3 regions of the Phyllobacterium sp. P30BS-XVII genome follow, and region 1 is predicted to be linked to each of the others. Evidence: riboswitches for the same ligand, from Rfam matches in the RefSeq annotation. Region 1 holds a riboswitch; each other region holds the start of a gene.
What was found. Region 1 has a riboswitch for thiamine pyrophosphate ahead of FHW17_RS01215 (ABC transporter permease). Riboswitches for the same ligand answer to the same signal wherever they lie in the genome.
Positions count from the first base shown of each region.

Region 1 (7,918 bases):
GATTGCAGACGAGCCGACCTCGGCACTTGATGTTACCGTCCAGCTCGACGTTCTTGCCATTCTCGACAATCTGGTGCGGGACCGCGGCATGGGGCTGATCTTCATCTCGCATGATCTGCGGCTGGTATCGTCCTTCTGTGACCGGGTCATTGTCATGTATGCCGGACGGATCGTCGAGGAGATTGCCGCCAAGGACCTGCACAATGCCAAACATCCCTATACGCAAGGTCTTCTGAACTGCATGCCAAAAATCGGTGCCGATACCCATCCGCTTCCCGTCCTTGATCGTAAGCCGGAGTGGGCCGCATGACCACATCTCCTTCCAAAGCGCTTATTGTCGATAAACTTGAAGTGACATTCGACCGCTTCCGCGCGCTTCGCGGCGTCAGTCTTGACGTGATGCCGGGCGAATCCTTCGGGCTTGTCGGCGAATCCGGTTCAGGCAAATCGACATTGCTGCGTGCCATTGCAGGACTGGCCCCAACGACACGCGGATCGATCACCATCAACGGCAAGCTTCTCGGCAAGAGCCGCACCAAGGCATTCTACCGGGAAGTGCAGATGGTGTTTCAGGACCCCTATGGTTCTCTGCATCCGCGCCAGACCGTCGACCGGCTTTTGCTGGAACCGCTGGCCGTGCATGGCTTTGCCGATATTGAAAAACGCATCCTGCGCGCGCTTGACGAGGTGGGGCTGGGATCAAGTTTCCGCTTCCGCTATTCGCATCAGCTATCCGGTGGTCAGCGCCAGCGCGTGGCGATCGCGCGCGCCCTGATCCTTGAACCATCGATCCTGCTTTTGGATGAACCGACATCGGCGCTCGATGCCTCGGTGCAGGCGGAGGTGCTGAACCTGCTTGAACAGATCCGCCGCGACCGCAAATTGACATTCCTTATGGTCAGCCATGATCTGGCTGTTGTGACCCACATGTGCGACCGGCTGATGGTGATGCAGAACGGGGCTGAGGTGGAGCGCCTTTCAGCTGATGATCTTGCGGCGCACAAGGTCACGCAGGCCTATACGCGCAATCTGCTTATCGCCAGCGAGGGCTTTGTGCGGCCGGATATACCCGCCGCTTAGGCTCTGCTTCACCGGATTTTTACCATACGCCCAGACTTGCCGCAGATCGTGACAATCTGAATGAATTTGCTAAAGGCGCATTTACGCCATTTCATCCATGGTCCGCTCAACACCGGAGCGGGCTATGAAAAAATTCAGAGATTTTCTTAAAGATACCAGCGGCGCAACTGCATTGACGTTTGGACTATTGCTTGTGCCGCTTCTCGGCGTGACAGGATTGGCTGTGGATTATACCCGTGCAAGCAGTGATCACGCGGAACTGCAGAATGCAGCAGATGTCGCGGTTTTGTGGGGCGCCTCTACGTACAATGGCAGCAATTTACCCGATGTGAAGGCTCGCATTCAACAAAGTTTGCGCGCTAATCTTCCAGGCTTTGACGCTAGTGGTGCTACTTACAATGTGTCGGTTACGAACGATGTCCCCGCACGGATTAAGCTTTCACTCGCGAGGCCAATGAAGACGACATTCATGCAGGTATTGAACCAAAATTCGATGGATATCGGGACCACTTCGACAGCTTCAGGAGCATTGACGCCAAAGAGCGCAACAATAAAGGTCACGAACGTAAAAGGAATTTATTACAAGAAAATTTCCATTATTGTTGTTGGAGCCGATGGTGCTGAGAAACAAGTCGGCTCTATCGAATACAAGTACATTAACAACATTGGGACATCCAATCCCGCAGTGGGATCAACGCCGCTGACCTTTGATTTGGGCACATACAAATCGTTTTATTTTACCATGATCGTCAAGAAAGACGGCTGTCCTATTGGAATGAAGCCTTCGGGCAGGAATTGTGTGGATGCCCCCAAAGTAAAATCCAACGACCCTAAAACTCCCGGATTGGTGAATGATCCCCGCTATCAGATTACGCCCACCCCGGAGAATCTGACTTTTGCTGACGATCAGAGCATCAAAAACGATGAGAAAACCAACGCCTTTCTCGTCAGAAGCGACAGAGCAAACGACGCATGGAGGTTTGCGGAGGGTGGTGCTCAGTCGACGAAACCCGGCGAGAAAGAACCTATTGTCATGAATAAGCTGATGAATTGCGATGGTTCGGTAAAAAAACACGGCTGGGAAGATGGCGGTGGTGACACGCCGGATTTCGAGTATACGCTCACAACCGGCTGTGCATTCGATTACTCACAAATTCGTCTGACCCAATAAATCCTCAACACGAAAGCGGCGCGATTGACTTTGCTCTTGCGCCGCTCCATCATGACTTTATTCCGAGGGGGGCACTGTACAGTGCTGAGATAGCGTCGAGCTGGACCCTTGAACCTGATCCGGGTTATGCCGGCGTAGGAACGGGAATTGAGCACTCTTCACGCACTCTGCCTTGTCTTCGCACATATCCGGATTTCCACGCTTTTGATGGAGTCCTGCAGATGCCGTTTACCCTGATATCGCAATCATTATTTCTGTGACGATGTGATCGCCGCCATGGGCATGCTTGTCCGCATCACTGGCGCCTTGTTGGCCGTACTTCTGTGCTGGCAACTGGCTGTCTGGGCTTTGCAGCCGCCACGCTTTATCCTGCCCGGTCCCGGCTCAGTTATTGTCGCCTTGATCGAGCAGCGCCACTATCTCCTGACCAATGCCGCCATCACCGTGCTCGAAATCCTGCTCGGATTGTTCTTTGGCGCTGTTGCCGGAATCCTGACCGCGCTTCTTGTTGCCGGTTTGCCCGGCTTTGGCCAGATCGTGTGGCCGGTTCTGCTTGTTTTACAGGCACTACCTGTCTTTGCCATCGCGCCGCTTCTGGTGCTCTGGTTCGGTTTTGGCCTTGCCTCGAAAGTGGTCATGGCCAGCCTCATTATCTTCTTTCCCGTGGCCTCCGCCTTTGCCGATGCGCTGCGCCGCACCAATCAGGATTTGCTGGATGCCGCTGCCCTGACACAGGCAACGCCGCTGGCAACCCTGTTTCGAATCCGCGTTCCCAGCGCCTTGCCCGGTCTTGGCTCGGGCCTGCGCGTTGCGGCGGTCTTTGCGCCCATTGGTGCGGTGATTGGCGAATGGGTCGGTGCCTCGCGTGGGCTTGGCTTTGTCATGCTTCAGGCCAATGCCCGTATGCAGACCGATACGCTGTTTGCCGCTCTCATCATTCTCGCAGTGCTGACCATTGTCCTGCGCTTTCTCGTCGATGCTTTCGCCGCGCGCCTCACCCCTTGGATGCAGGTGTCATGATCAGAATTTTCGTTCGTCCCATCAATAAAGGAATATCCATGTTTCGCCGCTGTGCGTTTGCCTTTGCTCTCTTAATCGCGTTGCCTTTCCTGCCGTCACAGGCGGTGGCAGCGGACAAGCTGTCTGTTCTTCTCGAATGGTTCGTCAACCCTGATCATGCACCGCTGGTTGTCGCTCGCGAAAAGGGTTTTTTCAGTGAGGCCGGTCTTGATGTCGATCTGATCCCGCCGGCTGATCCGGCCGCGCCGCCGCGTCTTGTTGCGGCAAAACAGGCTGATATTGCCATCGGCTATCAGCCCAATCTCTATCTCAGCCATGATGAAGGCCTGCCGCTGGTGCGTTTTGGCACCTTGGTGGAAACCCCGCTCAATACGGTGATGGTACTGGCCGATGGTCCCATTAAAAGCCTGAAGGATTTGAAGGGCAAAAGGGTCGGCTTTTCCGTGGCGGGCTTTGAAGATGCCATGCTTGGGGCCATGCTGAAATCGGAAGGCCTGAAAGCCGATGATGTCGAACTGATCAATGTCAATTTCGCCCTTTCGTCATCGCTCATCGCCAAACGGGTGGATGCGACTGTTGGTGGTTACAGGAACTTTGAACTCACCCAAATGGCGCAGGAAGGCCATAAGGGAACGGCGTTCTTCCCGGAGGAGCACGGTGTCCCTGTCTATGATGAACTGATCTTCCTGACCCATCCGGACCTTGCAAAAGATGATCGTTTGAAACGTTTCATCGAAGCGGTGGAGAAGGGCGCTGTTTATCTGACCAATCACCCGGATGAATCCTGGGCGCTGTTCATCAAAGCCTATCCCGATCTCGATAACCCGCTGAACCGGCAGGCGTGGACGGATACTTTGCCGCGTTTTGCCAAGCGTCCCGCTGCGCTCGACCGTAGCCGTTATGAGCGCCTCGGTGTGTTCATGCACGATGCCGGGCTGATCAAATCCGTACCCAAAGTCGAGGACCTCGCCGTTGAACTGCGGTGAAACGTTTCATAGAGGAAGAACAATCATGCCAAAAGTAGATTTTCGTTTGAATGCCATTGTCGATGTTGATGCGATCGGTGGTGACAAGAATCTGGGCGGGCTGGCGCTGCAGGCCGCGCGCGGCGGCGCAACCATTATCCAGTACCGTGACAAGAACTCGCCGACGCGGGCGATGGTCGAACGCGCCCGCGCCATCCATGCGGCGCTCAAAGGCACTGGTGTGCCCTTGCTCGTCAATGACCGTATCGATGTCGCTCTGGTGGCTGGTGTTGAAGGTGTGCATGTCGGGCGTGAGGACATGCTGGTCAGTGACGCAAGAAAGCTGCTTGGCCCGGATGCGATTATCGGCCTCACCGTGAAAAACGAAGCGGACGCACAGGCGGCCATAGCGGCGGATATCGATTATGCCTGCGTGGGCGGCCTGTTCGAGACACCCGCCAAGCACAATCCGGATGGGCCGATTGGCTTTGACGGCTTTGCCCGGCTGGCTGCGATGATCCGGACAGCAAAGCCAGATCTGCCTGTGGGTGCGATCGCTGGCATTGACCTTGGCAGGGTGGCTCCAGCCATTGCGGCGGGAGCAGATGGCGTTGCGATCATTTCGGCAATCTTCCGGCAGGCTGATCCGCGCGCCGCGGCACAGGTGCTGCGCGATGCTGTCGATGAGGCGTTGAGGGCGACGGCATGACCGCCATTGCCTTGACGATTGCTGGCTCCGATAGCGGCGGCGGCGCTGGTATTCAGGCCGATCTCAAGACGTTCTCGGCGCTTGGTGTTTATGGAACAAGCGTATTGACCGCAATCACGGCGCAGAACACGCGCGGCGTCACCGCCATCGAGAATTTGAGCCCCGGTATCATTCGCGCGCAGATTGATGCGGTTCTCTCGGATATCGCGGTGGGTGCGATCAAGATCGGCATGGTCTCCACCGTGGAAACCATCAATACTATCGCCGAAGCCTTGAACCGCTGGCAACGCAAGGTGGTGCTTGATCCGGTGATGGTTGCAACTTCGGGCGATTCCCTGTTGCAGCCGGAAGCCATAGAGGCGCTTCGCACGCAGCTTCTGCCATTGGCGCTTGTGCTGACACCCAACTTGCCCGAGGCCGCGCTCCTGACCGGCACTGATATTGCTGAAGATGAACAGGCAATGGCGCGGCAAGCCGAACACCTGTTGAAGTTTGGTCCGAAGGCGGTGCTGATCAAAGGTGGCCATGGAAACAGCGCCTTGAGTACGGACCTCTTGTTCGACGGTTCGTCCTTACAACGTTTTGACGGTCCGCGCCTGTCAACAACCCATGATCACGGTACGGGTTGCACGCTTGCAGCGGCCATCGCCAGCGGACTTGCCAAAGGTCACGACCTGCCTACATCAATCGGCGAGGCAAAGGATTATCTGACGGCAGCCATGGCTGCCGCCGATACGCTTAAAGTGGGTCAGGGGCGCGGGCCTGTTCACCACTTTCATCATTGGTGGGCGGCGTAGCTGCCGCCCCCGCGTTGAGAATGCGCTGATAGAACAGCCCCACACCGACAAGCGAGAGGCCAAGGCCAATAAAGGACAGCGCCCGCAAGATGCCTTCGAGATTTGCCATGTCGAGCAGGAATACCTTGGCGATGACAAGAAAGACGATCGGCGCCGAGATCAGACGCAACGGCCTGTTCTGCCGCCATGCGCCAAGACCGAACAGGCCAAGGCCGAACAAGAGCCATATGGCGGAATAGGTGAACATCTCAGACGAATCCACACCCTGTCCCAGATGGATATAGTTGCCCTGGAAGAAGAGACGGATAGTCAGTGTGACCCATGTAAAGAGCATGAGGCCCGAGAGGATTGCCAGCGCCATGGCGTAATGTCTGGGGCGGTTCGCCTGTGCCATGACCAGCGGCAAGCCGAACAGTTTTATCTGTGGTTCGCCAAAGGCATTGAGCGCGACGAGTGCTGCCAGAAGGCCGGGCAGCAGATAACCCATGAACAGGCTGTTGAAGACAAATCCACCAGCGACAAAACCGTCAAACAGCGGATTGAGCAGGATGAAATGCTGACATACGGCAATCAGAATGCCGATATAGCCGACAATTAGCGCGGCAGTGCGGTAGAGCCAGTCCTGGCCACCACGGCTCAGCATCATCAGGGACAGTGATCCGCCCAAGGCGATAAGCGTATAGAGCGACTGTTCGCTCAATGTGAGATCGCCACTGCTGTTCAATGTGCCGCCATTCATCCAATGGCGAACGAGGATATTGATAAGCACGAAGCCCGCCAACACGGCGAGCGCCTGTACAAGGCGATAGGCCGTATCCTTGATCCCCTTGGCAAGGATGATCTGGGCCACAATCATGGCCGCGAAGAACCCGCCATAATTGAGCAGAAGCTGGTTGAAGAATGGCGTTGTCGACAGCCGGTCACTGCCGACAATGGTTGGATCGAAGAAAATATGTCCGATGATGACGACCGCAAAGACTGCCGGAGCAAAGCGCAGCACCGGTGCCATGCGCGTGCGGGTAGCAAGCGCATAGACAACAGCAAGTATGCAGGCGGCTAGAACGCGCCATTGTGGTTCGAACACGACAAATAGCGCAAGAACGGCAAAGCCGATGGATGCAGCGTCAAACAGCCATGCGGGCGAGATTGGCTTGATGTCGTCTTTCCATGCGCGTGCCAGCCACGTTGCAGCGCCAAAGCCGACAATTGCCAGCGCCACTGTCAACATTTCTTCGGTTGAAGCCGGTGTATTGCCGAAGATGTAGATCATCACGATGATCATGACGAATGGAACAGCAGTTCCCAATGCCGCATAGGCAAGTCCGCGTATGATGTCTGGTAGCCGGGCAAGCACGGTTGCGGCAATTACGCCGATAGCTGTGAAAGCAAGCGCAATGAAAATGGCAAAGCTGCGATATTTCATCGGGTCGTAGAGCGATAGGCCTGAACTGTCGAAGCCGCTATCCAAAAACGCATGCATGTCCAGAAGGGTGAGCGGCACGAGCGAAAGCAGCGCCGCCGGAACAAGGAAGGGCAGCGTGCGGCGTATAAAGAGCGGTGCCAGTGTTGATACGGCAATGATGATCGTTGCAAGGATGAGATAGCGCGAGGACGCCAGTCCGAAAAGATCGTGCGATATATAGCCAAGACCAAGAAGAACTGCGCCAGCGGCACCCGCTATGGTAACAGGGTCGAAATAGGGTTCGTCTGTTCGGTCGAACAGTTTGTAACCACTTGGCTTCAGATGGCTAAAGACCGATAGAGCCAGCAGGCTGAGTGTCAACAGGCCGAGCGCGCCGCCATTGGGCATGGGATCAAAGCCGGTATAGGCCGCACCCCAGAGCGCCGCGAGAATGATTGCGCCGCCGCCGATCAGTGGCCAGTTTTTCGCGCGCGACAGAACAACCGAGACGAGGGTAACAACCGACAGATAGGTCATGAAGCTGTAGGGTGCTGGTGCCTGTGAATTCACCAGAGCCGGGGTGAGGTACGAACCGATAAGGCCAAGCCCGGCAATCCACGGGCCATGTTTGATGGCCAGGGCGAGTGTCGCAAGACCAACTGCTCCGAGCGCTATAAAGGCAGTGGACGTGCCGATAAAGCCATAAATGCCATGGGCGGCATAGACGACGGCAAAGAGTGCCGCCGAACCTGCGGCGGTCAGGACACCGGGAAT
Region 1 is NZ_JACGXO010000001.1:237,417-245,334, reverse strand. It holds gene FHW17_RS01230 (ABC transporter ATP-binding protein) at 1-310, shown strand, start outside; gene FHW17_RS01225 (ABC transporter ATP-binding protein) at 307-1,080, shown strand; gene FHW17_RS01220 (TadE/TadG family type IV pilus assembly protein) at 1,205-2,251, shown strand; TPP riboswitch at 2,307-2,409, shown strand; gene FHW17_RS01215 (ABC transporter permease) at 2,528-3,271, shown strand; gene FHW17_RS01210 (ABC transporter substrate-binding protein) at 3,310-4,257, shown strand; gene thiE (thiamine phosphate synthase) at 4,283-4,945, shown strand; gene thiD (bifunctional hydroxymethylpyrimidine kinase/phosphomethylpyrimidine kinase) at 4,942-5,742, shown strand; gene FHW17_RS01195 (DUF2339 domain-containing protein) at 5,684-7,918, opposite strand, start outside.

Region 2 (7,918 bases), 730 kb from region 1:
ACCAATCACAGTGCTTTTGGTATTATGTCCGAGTGCCTGTCCGGCAAGTGCACCAACACCGCCACCGATCAACGCGCCCGTCCCGGCACGCTGGTTCTGTTCGCTCGTTTCACAGCCGGCCAATGACATGGCCAGAAGCGCTGAAACCGCAATCGCGGCTAAACGAAAACCCATTGTAAATCCTCTCAACATGAATATAGCGGGCAAACCTTGAAGCCTTAATGCGGCAGAAGAAAGATCGGCCTTGGCAGGCTCTCAGGGCCCACAAACAGAAACAGGCCGGTTTCCCGGCCTGTCCTGTATTCCCTGATGGGGAAGAATTAGTAACCGCGGCAAGGCGCGCGATAACGCTCGCCATAGCGGTTTTCGTATGTGCAATAACGACGGCCACCGCCATCATTGTTGGCTGTTGCGGCACCAACGGCGACGCCGCCAACACCACCGATAGCTGCACCAGCAAGCGCGCCACGGCCACCACCGATTGCACCACCGGCCAATGCACCAAGGGCTGCACCGCCAACACCATAACCTGCAGCGCGCTGCTCACCAGTTGTACAACCGGCCACTGAAAGTGCCAGAACGGCTGCAACTGCTACTGTCGACAAACTTTTCAACATGGAAGACCTCTCCCGTTTTAAAACTAAACCTACCAGCTTGCGTCCCCAATGCTGTACCGCAAGAATTGCATTTTCCGCTTTGTTTTACAAGCGTTGGGCAATTTTACGGCGCCGCAATCAGAACTGCATTGCCTGAACGAAGCGATACGTGGAGATTTCCACACACGGCATTCGACACTGTAAGCGATGAACCGAAAGAAAGTTCCATATTTTCCAGCGGCCATCGCGCACCACGGATAAATAATCCACGCAGGGACGTAAATGCAACAATGCTGAACACAGTTCCATCAGCAAAATCGAACGAATATTCCCCTGCAACCAGAGGGTGTGCTTCTTCGGTCCCGCTCGACAGGATGATCTTTCGGCCCTGCGCAGCATAGCGGGTCGCCATGGTCAGATGCAGCAGCGTATGATCTGTGCGTTCGCCGCCAAAAGCGCCGCAGAGAATCACTTCCGTCGCCCCCAGCCGATAGGCTTCATTGAGCGCCAGTTCGCCGTCGGTCATGTCTTTGGCCGCGGGAAATACCGAACGTGGTATGTGGGCATAGCGTTCTGCCAACTCAGGCGATGTCGAATCGAAATCGCCCAGCCACAGCTCCGGTTCAAGGCCCAGCGCGCCCGCATGAACTATCCCACCATCGGCGGCAAGAATGCGCGCTCCCGCCACGAGACGCCGAAGACGATCGGTAACGTGAAGCGTGCCGCCAAGGAGAAGAACGAATTTGCTCATGCACCGGCCATAGCATGGCAAAAGCCGGTCGCACAGAGCTTGCGTGACGTGGTTCTACCCGAGCCGTCCGAGTACGATTGCCGCAATGCCTGCAATCGCGACGCCCACGGCCAAAAACAGGCTTGGATTGAGTGCCGTGAAGAATTTTTGATGGCGGAGACGCAAGCGCATCGAATTATTCCTTGGATTTCTCGACGCTGTCGTCTGCTGAACCCTGACGCCGGAATGATAAAAGCCGTGACCCCGAAACATGATTGAACCTTTCTTTTGGAAAACAGGCCGTGAGGGGATGTTTTCGCGGCGGAAGATAGGGCTGGGAATGTCAGCTTTCGATTTGGCAGATTGGGCAAAACATAAGGATTTCATAAGTATCGACCGCTTGCACCGCTCTGGCCGAACCTCTATCCTTGCGATGCTCTAACGGGGTGCCGGATCTGATCGACCGGCTGAGAGGCCTAAGGGGAAACCCTGCCAACCCGCGGAACCTGATCCGGCTTGTACCGGCGGAGGGATTAGACGCGGCAGATTTGCCGGCGCACCAATCCTTTTGAACCATGAACGATAGGAGGCGCCGATGCGGCCATTTGGGACTATTGTAAAGACCGCGGCTGTTTTGGCCGCATTTGTCGGCCTCATGCCAATTGGCGCGGCACTGGCCGAAGGCAAACTCACCGTTTACACCTATGAAAGCTTCACCGCCGAATGGGGTCCGGGACCGAAGGTCAAGGAGGCTTTCGAGAAGCAATGTGCATGCACGGTGGAATTTGTAGCCGTTGCCGATGGCGTCGCGCTGCTCAACCGCGTCAAACTCGAGGGCGAATCGACAAAGGCGGATATTGTTCTCGGGCTCGACACGAACCTGACCTTTGAAGCGAAAGAGACCAATCTTTTTGCTCCCCATGGCATCGATACCAGCGCGGTGAATATCCCCGGTGGCTATAAGGACGATATTTTCGTTCCCTATGACTACGGCTATTTCGCCGTCATTTATGATTCGGAAAAGCTGAAAACGCCGCCCGAGACTCTGAAAGAACTTGTGGAAGGCGATTCGACGCAAAAAATCGTCATCGAGGACCCGCGCACCTCGACGCCGGGCCTTGGCCTGCTTCTCTGGGTTAAATCTGTTTATGGCGATAAGGCCGGTGAAGCCTGGGCCAAGCTGAAAAATCGCGTTTTGACCGTCACACCGGGCTGGTCCGAGGCCTATGGCCTCTTCACCAAGGGCGAAGCACCGCTCGTTCTGTCCTACACCACCTCTCCGGCCTATCATCTGATCGCAGAACGGGTGGATCGCTACAAGGCGATTTCATTCAGCGAAGGGCACTACCTGCAGATCGAGGTTGCGGCTCAAACGGTCAACGGTGCGAAAAACCCGCTATCGGCGCAGTTTCTAAGCTTCATGACCAGTCCGGCATTTCAGGATGCCATTCCTGAAAACAACTGGATGTACCCTGCGGCCAAAACCACCGATGCCCTCAATCCAGCCTTCGAGAACCTTGTGAAACCGGTCAAGACGCTGATCTTCCCAGCTGAAGAGGTTGCCAGGAACCGCAAAGCCTGGATCGATGAATGGCTTGCGGCCATGAGCCTGTAGCAGCATGACTGCCACCCGCATGCTGAAACCATGGGCCGGGGCCATCGCCCTTGCCTTTCTGGCAGTGCTTGCGGGTGGCGCTCTTCTCAGCCTTGCAGTGGAAGCGCTGCGAGGAAGCACCGAAGGCTTTGCGGCTTTCGACAGCTATTTATGGCGTGTGGCGCGCTTTACCCTCATGCAGGCGCTATTATCGATGCTGCTTGCGGTTGTCTTTGCCATTCCCCTCGCCCGCGCATTGCATGAACATCCCGCCTTTCCGGGCCGGGCACTCATCTTACGCCTCTTTGCCCTGCCATTGGCCCTGCCCGCGCTCGTCGCCGTCCTTGGCATCACCAGCATTTATGGCCGTAATGGCCTGCTTGCTTTTGGTTTTGACAGGCTTGGAATCGATGCCAGACCCAATATTTACGGCCTTACCGGCATTCTGATAGCCCATGTCTTTTTCAACCTGCCACTGGCGACACGGCTCATACTTGCCAGCCTAGATTCCATTCCCTCCGACTATTGGAAACTATCCTCGCAGCTTGGCATGGGCAGTTGGGCCCGGTTCAAACTGATCGAATGGCCTGTTATCAGGCGCAATCTTTCCGGTATTGCCGGGCTGATTTTCATGCTCTGCATCACATCTTTCACCATCGTCCTGACGCTGGGCGGCGGGCCGCGCGCAACCACGCTGGAGGTTGCGATCTATCAATCCCTGCATTTTGATTTCGATATTGCCCGCGCCGTATCGCTTACACTGCTGCAGTTGAGCTTGACGATAGCCGTTCTGCTCCTGCTTAGTCTGACGGGCAAACCGGCAGAAGAGGGTTTCAGTCTTCTAACGACTGCCCGGCGGTTTGATCAGCCGAACCGGACGACAAAAATCGTCAATACAGCAATAATCATCTTTGGCCTGCTCTTCGTCGGTCTTCCCATGGCAGGAACCATTGTTTCGGGGTTAGGTGCCGATCTGTCCCGGCTAATGACGGAATTTGCTGTCTGGCGCGCCATTGTCACAAGCATCGTACTTGGCGCTGGAGCCGCCCTCCTTTCTGTGCTCATCTCACTCTCACTTGTCATGGCGCGGGAATATCTGCAAAGCCAAAGGCAGGCAGCGGCACCTGGCGTTTTCGAACGTTCGCTGGATCTCGGCGCGAGCCTGATCATGGTCGTACCGCCCATCGTCATTGGGGCTGGCTGGTTTATTCTCTCCCGCCATGCGATCGACCCGTTCAGCCTTGCTCCCGTCATGGTCATCTGCGTCAACGCTGCCATGGCGGTACCCTTTGCCTTCCGTATCTTGCGCCCGGCATGGGATACGGCCGCAAGCCGCCACAACAGGCTTTGCCTTCAACTCGGCATATCAGGGTGGGACCGGCTGCGCCTGATCGACTGGCCCGTCTTGCGCCTGCCTACAGCTGTTGCGTTTGCCTTTGCCATGGCCCTGTCGCTTGGCGATCTTGGAACCATCGCGCTCTTTGGCAATGATTCAATCCAGACCCTGCCTTTCCTGCTCTTGCAGCGCATGGGAAGTTATCGCACACAGGACGCAGCAGGATTGGCACTGATCCTGGGTGCCCTGTGCCTGTTGTTGATGTTCACGGCAGATCGCGGCGCCGCCAGTCTCGCCAGACAGAACAGTGATAGAGATGATTGATCTAACGGCAAATACAGAAGCAGGTGGAGCAGCCGTCCGTCTTGACGCCGTTCGCTTCGACTATGGCGACATGGCCATGCATTTCGACTTTGCCATCGAACCATCATCCATCGCTGCGATCATTGGACCAAGCGGTGCAGGCAAGTCGACCGTTCTCAATCTGATAGCCGGATTTGAAACGCCGGTTTCCGGCCGGGTGTTCATCGCCGATCAGGACATGACCGAGGTCGAGCCCTCACAACGACCGGTTTCGATGGTGTTTCAGGACAACAATCTGTTTGCCCATCTCGATGTGGCCGCCAATGTCGGTCTTGGCCGCAAATCCAATCTTCGGCTCGGTGAAGCCGATCATGCCGCGATCCGTGATGCCATCGCAAAAGTTGGTCTTGCCGGCAAAGAGACGCGCAAACCACAGGCATTATCGGGAGGCGAGCGTCAGCGTGTGGCCATTGCGCGTGCGCTGGTTCGCAACCGGCCTGTGCTGCTGCTGGATGAAGCCTTTGCTTCGCTAGGTCCGGCGCTGCGCCATGAAATGCTTGATCTCATCGGGCAATTACACACAGACACTCGCATGACCGTTGTCATGGTCACACATCACCCTGAAGATGCCCTGCGCCTCCCATCAACCCTGTTTTTCCTTGAAAATGGCCGGGTTGCAGCGTCAGGACCTGCGCGGGAATTGTTATCGGCGACGGGTCCTGCGCTGTTGCGAAAATATCTCGGCTCGCAAGAGTTATCACTTTGACATATTTTGTACTCAATGGGTCTCATAAGAAATCAATGAAATTCTTGCTCCCGCCTGCTCAACGGGTTAGCTAGAAAGTAAGCACGCCGATTCCGCAGGCAAAAGACGAGTGAGAACTTGATTTTAGCGTTGGCACTGGCGCCGTACGACATGAGGACATGATTCTGGGCTCGCACATTCTCCCGACAGGCAATCGACGGTTCTTTCCGGCAGGGCGAGGCACGACAGTGGCTTCGGCAACGCTGCTGCTTGCCTTTCTGTCGGGCTGCCAAGTTTTGAATGTAACAAAGGAAGATGCGCTTGGACCATCGTCCAGCCCTGTCATCGTTGACAACGTCTCGAAGAATGACCGGCTGGCAAAACTCAGTGCCGAACAGCATCCGCGTATCCTTGCCACCTATGGCGGCGAGTACAAGGACGCAAAGCTCGAGCGCATGGTCGCCAAGGTTGTCGGCAATCTGACCACCGTGTCAGATAATCCGACCCATACCTACCGCATCACCATTCTGAATTCGCCCAATATCAACGCCTTCGCGCTGCCGGGCGGATATCTCTATGTCACACGCGGCTTGCTCGCCTTGGCCAATGACAGCGCGGAACTCGCCGCTGTTATTGCGCACGAAATGGGCCACGTCATCGCCAATCATGGCGTTGAACGCCAACAGCGCGAGGCGGAAGCGGTTATCGCCGGGCGTGTTGTGTCGGAAGTTTTGCAGGATGATCAGGCGGGGCGTGAAGCGCTTATTCGCGGCAAGCTGCGCATGGCGCAATTCTCGCGCAATCAGGAACTGCAGGCTGACGCCATCGGCATCAAGATGATCGGTGAAGCCGGTTATGATCCCTTTGCCGCCGCGCGCTTCCTGCAATCCATGGCCGCCTATTCGGATTTCCGCAACGTCTCCGGCGCCACCGATGCCAGCCTCGACTTCCTTGCCAGCCATCCCTCGGCGCCGCAGCGTATTGAGCTTGCGCGCGGCCATGCCCGCAAGATCGGTGCGCCGGGTGTCGGTACGACAGACCGCGACTCCTTCCTGCAAGGCATTGACGGGCTGCTCTATGGCGACACGCCGGAAGAAGGCTATGTCCGCGGCCGCACCTTCGTGCATCCGCTGCTTGGTGTCAGCTTTACGGTTCCAGATGGTTTTGTCATCGACAATTCTGCAGCGGCTGTCATGGCAACAGGGCCCGGCGAAGTCGCGATCCGTTTCGATGGAACGCAGATATCCGGCAAGACATCCATGGTCGATTATATGCGCAGCGGCTGGGTCACAGGCCTCGACAACGCCAGCGTCAAGGCAACGACCTTTAATGGCTTGCCTGCCGCATCGGCAAAGGCCAAAGCGGATCGCTGGGAATTCGATATTTTTGTCGTGAACTCGGGCGATCGTATCTATCGCTTCCTGACAGCAGCACCAACGGGCAGCACTGCATTGATGCCAGCTGCACAAACGGTCACGCAGAGTTTTCATCTGCTGACGCCGCAGGAAAAGGCCAATATCAAGCCGCTGCGTATCAGGGTTATCACGGTCAAATCGGGCGATACGCTTGCCAGCCTGTCCAACCAGATCATGGGAACAGACCGTAAGCTGGATCTCTTCCGGCTGATCAATGCCCTGCCACCGGGCGGTACGGTTTCGGTCGGCGATAAGGTTAAGATCATCAGCGAATAACAAAAAAGCCCGGTAAAACCGGGCTTTTTTGTTGAAATAGATGAACCCGCTCTTATGCGGCTTCTTCCTGCTCGTCTTCCACGGAAACGTCCGCATCAGCCTCTGCCTCAGCCTCATCAGTCTTCGCGCCACGCTTGGGACCCTTGGCGAGATTGACTTCAATCAAACGGACAGCTTCGGTTTCCGACATCTTGTTGACGGCGGAAATTTCACGAGCCATGCGGTCGAGTGCTGCTTCATAAAGCTGGCGTTCGGAATAGGACTGCTCCGGCTGGTTGTCGGCACGGAAAAGATCGCGAACAACTTCTGAAATTGAAATCAGGTCGCCCGAGTTGATCTTCGCATCATATTCCTGCGCGCGGCGGGACCACATGGTGCGCTTGATACGGGCACGTCCCTGAACGACCTTCAGAGCACGTTCAACATAATCTGTCTCGGAGAGCTTGCGCATACCAATGGCGGTTGCTTTTGCGACCGGTACTTTCAAGCGCATCTTATCTTTTTGAAAGTCAATGACAAAAAGCTCAAGCTTGTGGCCTGCAACTTCCTGTTCTTCAATATTGACGATCTGTCCTACACCATGAGCCGGATATACAATAAACTCGCCCGTTTTGAATCCGATACGCTGGGCGGTCTTTTTCTGCGGAACTGCTGTCATGCGCTTCATTACTCCCTGCTGCGCCCGGCAAAACGCACCGGTTAAACCAATCACTGGAAACCGGAACCCGGTTTGTCGGCCGTCAATAATGTCGCGCAAAGCAATCCAGACCAAACAGCAGGACAGGTCACAACCAAATAACCTCAACCTGAACTGTTAAGTCCGGAAAAAATCTAGCCGATTGGTGATTTATGCTTTAGCGCCACGAAATTGACGTCCAATGATCAACATATCGACAGACCATAACACGAAAAGTGATCAGAAT
Region 2 is NZ_JACGXO010000001.1:963,545-971,462, reverse strand. It holds gene FHW17_RS04805 (YMGG-like glycine zipper-containing protein) at 1-174, opposite strand, end outside; gene FHW17_RS04800 (hypothetical protein) at 321-617, opposite strand; gene FHW17_RS04795 (thiamine diphosphokinase) at 721-1,347, opposite strand; TPP riboswitch at 1,759-1,876, shown strand; gene thiB (thiamine ABC transporter substrate binding subunit) at 1,982-2,941, shown strand; gene thiP (thiamine/thiamine pyrophosphate ABC transporter permease) at 2,946-4,580, shown strand; gene thiQ (thiamine ABC transporter ATP-binding protein) at 4,573-5,325, shown strand; gene FHW17_RS04775 (M48 family metalloprotease) at 5,568-6,995, shown strand; gene FHW17_RS04770 (CarD family transcriptional regulator) at 7,048-7,662, opposite strand.
Region 2: another riboswitch for thiamine pyrophosphate. It lies ahead of thiB (thiamine ABC transporter substrate binding subunit); the one in region 1 lies ahead of FHW17_RS01215 (ABC transporter permease).

Region 3 (7,918 bases), on a different contig from region 1:
CATGGGCGGCGATCTTGTAGGTGATCACCCCGATTTTCACATCATCGCGGTTCGGCAGGCCAAGATGTTCCTTTGGTGTCACATAGCAAAGCATGGCCGTGCCGAACCAGCCGATCATCGCCGCACCGATGCCCGAGGTAATGTGATCATAGCCCGGTGCGATATCCGTCGTGAGCGGTCCGAGCGTATAGAATGGCGCTTCACCGCAGACCGCCAACTGCTTGTCCATGTTGGCCTTGATCTTGTGCATCGGCACATGGCCGGGGCCTTCAATCATCACCTGACAACCCTTGGCCCAGGCAATCTGCGTCAGTTCACCCAGCGTTTCCAGTTCGGCAAATTGTGCCGCATCATTGGCGTCGGCAATTGAGCCGGGACGCAGGCCATCGCCAAGTGAAAAGCTGACATCATAGGCGCGGCAGATATCGCAAATCTCGGCAAAGTGCTCGTAGAGAAAACTCTCGCGATGATGATGCAAGCACCATTTGGCCATGATCGAACCGCCACGCGAGACAATGCCGGTCACACGATCAACGGTGAGCGGTATGTAATGCAACCTAACACCCGCATGGATGGTAAAATAGTCGACGCCCTGCTCCGCCTGCTCGATCAGCGTATCGCGGTAAACTTCCCATGTCAGGTCTTCGGCAATGCCGCCAACCTTTTCCAATGCCTGATACAGCGGCACAGTCCCGATCGGCACCGGCGCATTGCGGATGATCCATTCGCGGATGTTGTGGATGTTGCGCCCGGTGGAGAGGTCCATCACCGTATCGGCGCCCCAGCGGATCGCCCAGACCATCTTTTCCACTTCTTCTGCCATGGAGGATGTCACGGCAGAATTGCCGATATTGGCATTGATCTTGACCAGAAAATTACGGCCGATGATCATCGGTTCAAGCTCGGGATGGTTGATATTGGCCGGGATGATCGCCCTGCCCCGCGCAATCTCCTCGCGAACAAATTCCGGCGTCACATGATCCGGCACCGAAGCCCCGAAGGAATTGCCATCCCGTTCCAGCTTGGTACGCGCAGCATCACGGCCGAGATTTTCGCGGATCGCCACATATTCCATCTCGGGTGTGATGATACCGGCGCGGGCATAGGCAAGCTGCGTGACGGCTTTATCACCCTTCGCCCGCAATGGCTGATTGCGAACCGGAAATTCCGGTGTCAGCCGCTCGCCGGTGACAAAACCATTGTCCTCAAGCTTGATATGGCGGCCTTCATAGGCAACGAGGTCTTCATGATTGGCCAGCCAGTGTTCACGAATGCGCGGCAGGCCCTTGGCAATATCGATGGTTGCATTGGCATCCGTATAGGGCCCGGATGAATCATACACCGTAACAGGCGGTTCACCCGCCGTCGGGTGAACGGATATCTGGCGCAATGGCACGCGCAGATCAGGATAGGCATGGCCCGGTTTATATATTTTGATCGATGCCGGCAGCGGTCCTGCCGAAACGGTTGGGGTAATTGCGGTCATCATCAGGCTCCTAAGCGGTTAAGCGTAAAAACCCAGTTCTGTGCCGGAAGGATGAAAAGAGATTGCGAATCCAGATACGGATTATGTGCCGAGGCTGACTCGCATGACTTTCGCACCGTCCCTACGCCAGTATGAACTGGATCAGGTTCAACGGGTCACTGCGCTGCGAAAGCCAGCAGAATCTCAGCCCCTTGTCGGGACCCCCCTGGTGAATGTCTTGAATTGAAACCCCGATCCGCCATTTGTCAAGCGGATCAGGAAAACTTGAAGCTGTGGCACCCCGGCAAAGCCTCGGGGCCGCGATGGATCAGGAAGCGCGCAGAGGCTTCAAGGCGTTGCTCCACTTGAGCAATTCGCCAATCATCGTATTGGCGCTTGTCACAACCAGTTCGTTGGCCTGAAATTCGCCTTCGTCGTTGATGAACTGCTGAAAAGCGGGAATGGCAACACCCTCTGGGATCGGAACCGTGCGCAAACCGGCAAGCAGCCCTTTGACCGATTCGACCGAGCGCAACCCGCCCGACATGCCGCCATAGCTGACGAAACCAACAGGCTTATAGTTCCATTCCTGCCAGAGATAGATGATTGCATTGGTGAGCGATGGCGGAGCAAAATAGTCATATTCGGGCGTAACGAACACAACCGCATCACCGGCTTCGATCAGCGTGCTCCAATTTTTGGTGTGGGCATGTTCGTATTTCCGAGCGCGCGGATGGTTCGGTTCATCGAAGATTGGCAGGTTGAGATCAGCCAGATCAATCAACACTGGCTCAAACTGGCCATCCTGCTTGACGAAATCATGGAACCATTTTGCAACCGGTGGCCCGGCGCGGCCCGGACGGGTGCTGACTTGGACGATATTGAGCTTAGGTGCCATTGAGACGTCTCCATAGGGCTTTGAACGGTAGGCCCCATGAATAGGCGCGCCATGCAGGAACGCACAAGGAGGCACTTTTTCGAAACCGGGTCATATCGATGTGAACGAATGACTTAGAGCGTCGTGCCGCAAAGTGGGCGGAACGAACACAAAACGAAACCCGCTACGGCGTGACCGTGCGGGTTCTGTCGCGTTTTACAAGGACCGGAAAGCTCCGGTCATTGATGATTATCGGTTATTGCTGAAATCGTTTGAAGCGGCGCCGGGACGGGCAACCCGTTCCTTCTTCTTCGGACCAGGAAGCAGACCTTCACGCTGTGCCTGCTTGCGCGCTGCCTTGCGGGCGCGGCTGACGGCTTCAGCTTTTTCACGGACACGGCGCTCGGATGGCTTTTCAAAAGCCTGGCGCGCCTTCATTTCGCGAAAGAGACCTTCGCGCTGCATCTTCTTCTTCAGAACCCGAAGGGCCTGTTCAACATTGTTATCACGGACGAGAACTTGCAATCGTTTTCCTTACCCATGCTTGTCTCGTCTTGCGAACCTATAAGCCACAATCAGACAAGCGTTTGATGAATTACCACAGTGGCAATCACGAGAAGCGCGGACTTTATTCATTCCCGCGCCAAAAATCCAGTGCATCGGAGCAGATTTACCGGCGCGCACTTCATTTCATCCCAGCAAAATACAATATTTCCGCCGGGATGAACTTATTATTCTGCTTCACCACCCTATCGGGCAGATTTCTGTAAAGAATCAGATCGCAGCAGTGATGATGATTTCGACCTTGTAATCAGGTGTCGCCAGCTTGGCTTCGCCGGTGGCGCGTGCAGGTGTGTTGGCCGGATCGACCCACGCATCCCAAACCGCGTTCATCTCGGCAAAGTCCTTCATGTCGGCCATCCAGATGATAGCCTGCAGGAGCTTGGACTTGTCAGAACCAGCTTCCTTCAACAAACGGTCAACCGAAGCCAGAACATCCTTGGTCTGCTCGGTAACGCTCTTGCCGGGTGTGCCTACCTGACCTGCGAGATAAACCGTGTTGCCATGGATAACGGCCTGGCTCATGCGTGGACCGACTTCAATACGACGAATGCTCATGGAGAGTCTCCTCTAGCAGTTTGGGGATAGACGGACGTGTATAAGAAAAAAGGGCCATACGGCCCTTTTTTCAAAGAATTGGTGGGCACAGTAGGGATCGAACCTACGACCCGCTGATTAAGAGTCAGCTGCTCTACCAACTGAGCTATGTGCCCGTCAGCCGTTGTGACGACCGAAGGTGGGGGCTCTATAACGGGCCAAATCCGGACTGTCCAGCCCTTCATGAAAACTTTATGTCAGCTTTGAACAATAAGTCGCTTAAACGAAAAGCTGCCCCTCTGCCGTCTTGACCGCAGAACCGCCGATACGCCCGCCCACAAGCCTCTGATCGGCAATATCCAGTTCCAGCCGCAACCGTGATGGACGGCCCATTTCCTGCCCCTGTTCCAGCCAGAGGCGCAGTAAACCATCGAGCGGTTCGTCAAAGTTATGGATGGCACCGGCGAAAGCAGCAGTAGCAGACCCTGTCGCCGGGTCCTCATAGGTACCATCGCCGCTCACGAACATCCGCGCGTGAAAATGACTGTCATGCAGCGTGGTCTCTCGGCAATAGACATAGGCTGGAAGCTGGCGTTGACCGATTGTCGGGGCCGCCTTCTTCATGGCTGCCTGATCGATTCGAATGCGGCCAGCCGCGGCCAGCCCATGCACCGGCACGAGAAGATAGGGCACGCCAGCGTCCCAGATGGTTGGAACGTGATTCTCGAAGCCAATTTCCTTTGGCTCCAGACCCAAGGCCCTCGCAAGGGCTATCTTGTCATACTCATAGGGCAGCGGTTCCGGCAATTTGGGAAGATCAAATTCAGCAAAGGCACCGTGGCTGGTCAATTTGACACCGCAGCGAACCGGACCAATCTGCTCTTCCAGAATGATCAGCGCTTCCTGATCATCCGAAACATCGGGGAAACGAACCTGCGCCAGAGCAATGGCAGAGCCCACAGTCGGATGACCCGCAAAAGGCATTTCATATTCGGGTGTGAAAATCCGGATTCGTGCCGTATGGGCGGGATTCTGGGCAGGCAGGACAAAAACCGTCTCGGAGAAATTGAACTCCTGGGCAATCTTCTGCATGGTCCCATCGTCAAGGCCAGCGGAATCGTGGACGACAGCCAGCGGATTACCCGTCAGAACCTTGTCGGTGAAAACATCATAAACCTGATAGCGCCTGCCGCTCATGTGGTGCTCCTCGTCGAACCTCTGGCAAAAGTAGAGACTGGAGGGAGCGGATCAAGTTAAACCTTGTGACGGTGACATTCCAGTCCAGCTAGGCTGTAAAGTGCCAATCGGCAAATGTGCTGAACGTGCGCGGTGTTGCCTCGCCCATTTCGCCCGCCGCAGAGATGGCACAGATATCATCAAGCTCCGGATCAGCCTGTGCGGCGATGGTTTTACGGATGGAGGCAAGCAACTCATCCGCCGTCCGGGTAAAATAATAGCGCCGGAAAACTGCGATACTGCGATCAACCCGCACCAGATAGGCCATATCATCACGCCGCGCGGCCCCGGAAAGATCAAGTCCGGTTTCTTCGGCCACTTCGCGCTGGGCATTGCCATCGAAATCCACCCGATCGCCGACCAGATCATCGATATCAAACGAGCCAGCCGGGAAATAAACACGCCCCGCAGCCGAAGTCGTCGCACCCATTTGGCCAGCAATCAGCCTGTTGTCACTGGAGACAATGACGCCGACGCTGAATATATGCCACGGCTTTTCACCCGCCACATTGCGCTTCCAATGCAGCATCGTGGCAAAGCTGGTGCGTTTATAGGTTGCGCGGAAAATACCATCCTCAACCCCAGCCTGTTCGGCCATAAAAAACGATCCGTCAAACAATGCCGGGTTCACCGCACGTTCTTGAGCCCAGTTTGCCCCTATCGCATCATGATGCTGAACCGCATAGGCAAGCGGTCCCTCCTCCACACGCACAATGGTTTGCCTGATCGGCGTGACGGTTTCTTCCGGTATATTGAGCATCAGTCAGACAACATCAAAAGTTACGGCAACAGGGCAATGATCGCTCGCCTTGGGGCGATCCCAGCCAATACGCGGAAACATCTCGACCTTCTGGTCGGGCGGGAAAATCGTGCGATACGGCTGGCCGCGCCTGATAATATCGGGAACCGCGTCGCTATTGGTTCGCGCAAGCGCCGGAGAAGCCAGTATGTAATCCAATTGGCACAGATGACGCTCCTCTGGCCCGCGCGTGTGATACAGCGTCCAGCGATCCATCACCGGTCGGCGCTCTACCAGATTTTCGCAAAAACCACCTTCCAGAAGCACGTCAACACTGCTCGCTGCTTCACGCACCGGCTCAAACGTATATCCACCCATGGAATCGCCGCCGATAATCACCCGCTCACGATAATCATTGAAATCACCGCAGATCACCCAATGCTTGTCCGCCGGGCCACCACTACCAGCAAACCGGTTCTCAATGATCCGCCGCACCGCCCTTGCCTCGGCCATACGAACGGGCATGGACGCCGTGCGCCCGTCAAGACCATTGCGCGGCGGCCCCATGGATTTGAAATGGCTGACAAACAATGTCAGCGGCCGTCCACCGATCCGCACGTCGATCTCCAGACAGTCGCGTTTGAAAATGCGTTCATGCGGCTCAAGGCCAAGCGCCGCAAGGTCGGCGTTATAAAGACCGAAATCATTATAGGTAACATGGGCGTGGCTGGTCATTTCGATGAATTCGATAGGCTCGCCATGCCGTGTCTGGTCGCGCATCAGCACGGCAACATCGATGCCGCGCATGTCATTGCCTTCAAGCATATATTTGTGCCGGTAGCCCTCGCCCACCATCTTGAACAGATAGCCGAACTCGAAGGCATTCAGTGCGCCGATATTGTCGACTTCCTGCAGGCACAGAATATCCGCATGGGTTTCGGCAATCGCCAATGCGGTGAGCTGCCGCGTATCATCCGCATGGGCAATGGCCCGTCCCTGCTCCAGTTGCCGGTATTGTTCCTCATTATTGATCTGGAAGAGCTGAAGCGTCCGGTCCTTGTTCAGATTGTTCTTGAAGCCTGAGAAATCGAACCTGTTCATCAGATTTTCGACATTGAACGTGGCGATGCGTACGGACATTCAAATACCCTGAATTATGAAACCAATGGTAGAAGCAGGACGTTACGCCAAGCCTAGCCTGATTGGTGCATCACAACCAGTGCCGAAACCGTTACCCGAACGTTTTCCGCTTGGGCGGTAGCGATGCGCCGCATGAAGGCCTATATAAAAGGCGAAACAATACGGATACGATGATGATGAAAAGCCTGTTTACAGCCCTCACCACCCTTGGTCTTGTCCTGACGGTTGGTATCGGTGTTGCGTCGGCACAGGTGCAGCCATATCGCCCGGCGCCGCGCGGCAATGATGTCGTTCCAAGAACGCCACTGGTGCTTGGCAATGACAACTCGGCCCTTGCCAGCCCCGGTTGCACAGGAACGGCACGCTGCAATGACTTCCGCTGGAGCCGGCCGATTATCTCGCCGCCCACGCGCACACAGGCGCAGAATTGTCAGGACCGCTATCAATCCTACCGCGCCTTTGACAATACCTATCAGCCGCGCAGCGGCCCACGCCGCACCTGTACGCTGCAATGAAAAAGGCCGGTAGATTGCTCTACCGGCCCATTTTTATGCAGCTTCGAAAAGCTTAGTTCTTGGCTTTATCAACCAGCTTGTTGCTGCCGATCCAAGGCATCATGCCACGCAGCTTTTCACCGACTTCTTCAATCTGGTGCTTGTCGTTGTTGCGGCGGATAGCCTTGAAGCGCGATGCGCCAGCCTTGTATTCCTGCATCCAGTCGGATGTGAACTTGCCGGTCTGGATGTCGGTCAATACGCGCTTCATCTCGGCCTTTGTCTCGGCAGTGATGATGCGTGGGCCGGAAACATACTCGCCCCATTCAGCAGTGTTGGAGATCGAGTAGTTCATGTTGGCGATGCCGCCTTCATAGATCAGATCGACGATGAGCTTTACTTCGTGCAGGCACTCGAAATAGGCCATTTCAGGCGCATAGCCGCCTTCAACCAGCGTTTCGAAACCGGCGCGGATCAGTTCAACCAGACCGCCGCACAGAACAACCTGCTCGCCGAACAGATCGGTTTCGCACTCTTCACGGAAATTGGTTTCGATAACACCCGAACGGCCGCCGCCAACGCCGCAAGCGTAGGAGAGAGCGAGATCATGGGCATTGCCCGATGCATCCTGATGGATGGCGATGAGGCAAGGAACGCCGCCGCCTTTCTGGTATTCGCCGCGAACCGTATGGCCGGGGCCCTTTGGCGCGATCATGACAACGTCAACGGTCTTCTTTGGCTCGATCAGGCCGAAATGCACATTAAGGCCATGGGCGAAAGCAATCGCAGAGCCGTCACGGATATTGTCGGCAATGTGATCCTTGTAGATGTCGGCCTGCAATTCGTCAGGGGTCGCCATCATCATCAGG
Region 3 is NZ_JACGXO010000002.1:535,134-543,051, reverse strand. It holds gene thiC (phosphomethylpyrimidine synthase ThiC) at 1-1,486, opposite strand, end outside; TPP riboswitch at 1,587-1,703, opposite strand; gene FHW17_RS08525 (NAD(P)H-dependent oxidoreductase) at 1,794-2,363, opposite strand; gene rpsU (30S ribosomal protein S21) at 2,592-2,867, opposite strand; gene FHW17_RS08515 (RidA family protein) at 3,117-3,461, opposite strand; tRNA gene FHW17_RS08510 (tRNA-Lys) at 3,541-3,616, opposite strand; gene FHW17_RS08505 (PhzF family phenazine biosynthesis protein) at 3,720-4,637, opposite strand; gene FHW17_RS08500 (NUDIX hydrolase) at 4,726-5,436, opposite strand; gene FHW17_RS08495 (endonuclease/exonuclease/phosphatase family protein) at 5,440-6,555, opposite strand; gene FHW17_RS08490 (BA14K family protein) at 6,729-7,070, shown strand; gene ilvC (ketol-acid reductoisomerase) at 7,123-7,918, opposite strand, start outside.
Region 3: another riboswitch for thiamine pyrophosphate. It lies ahead of thiC (phosphomethylpyrimidine synthase ThiC); the one in region 1 lies ahead of FHW17_RS01215 (ABC transporter permease).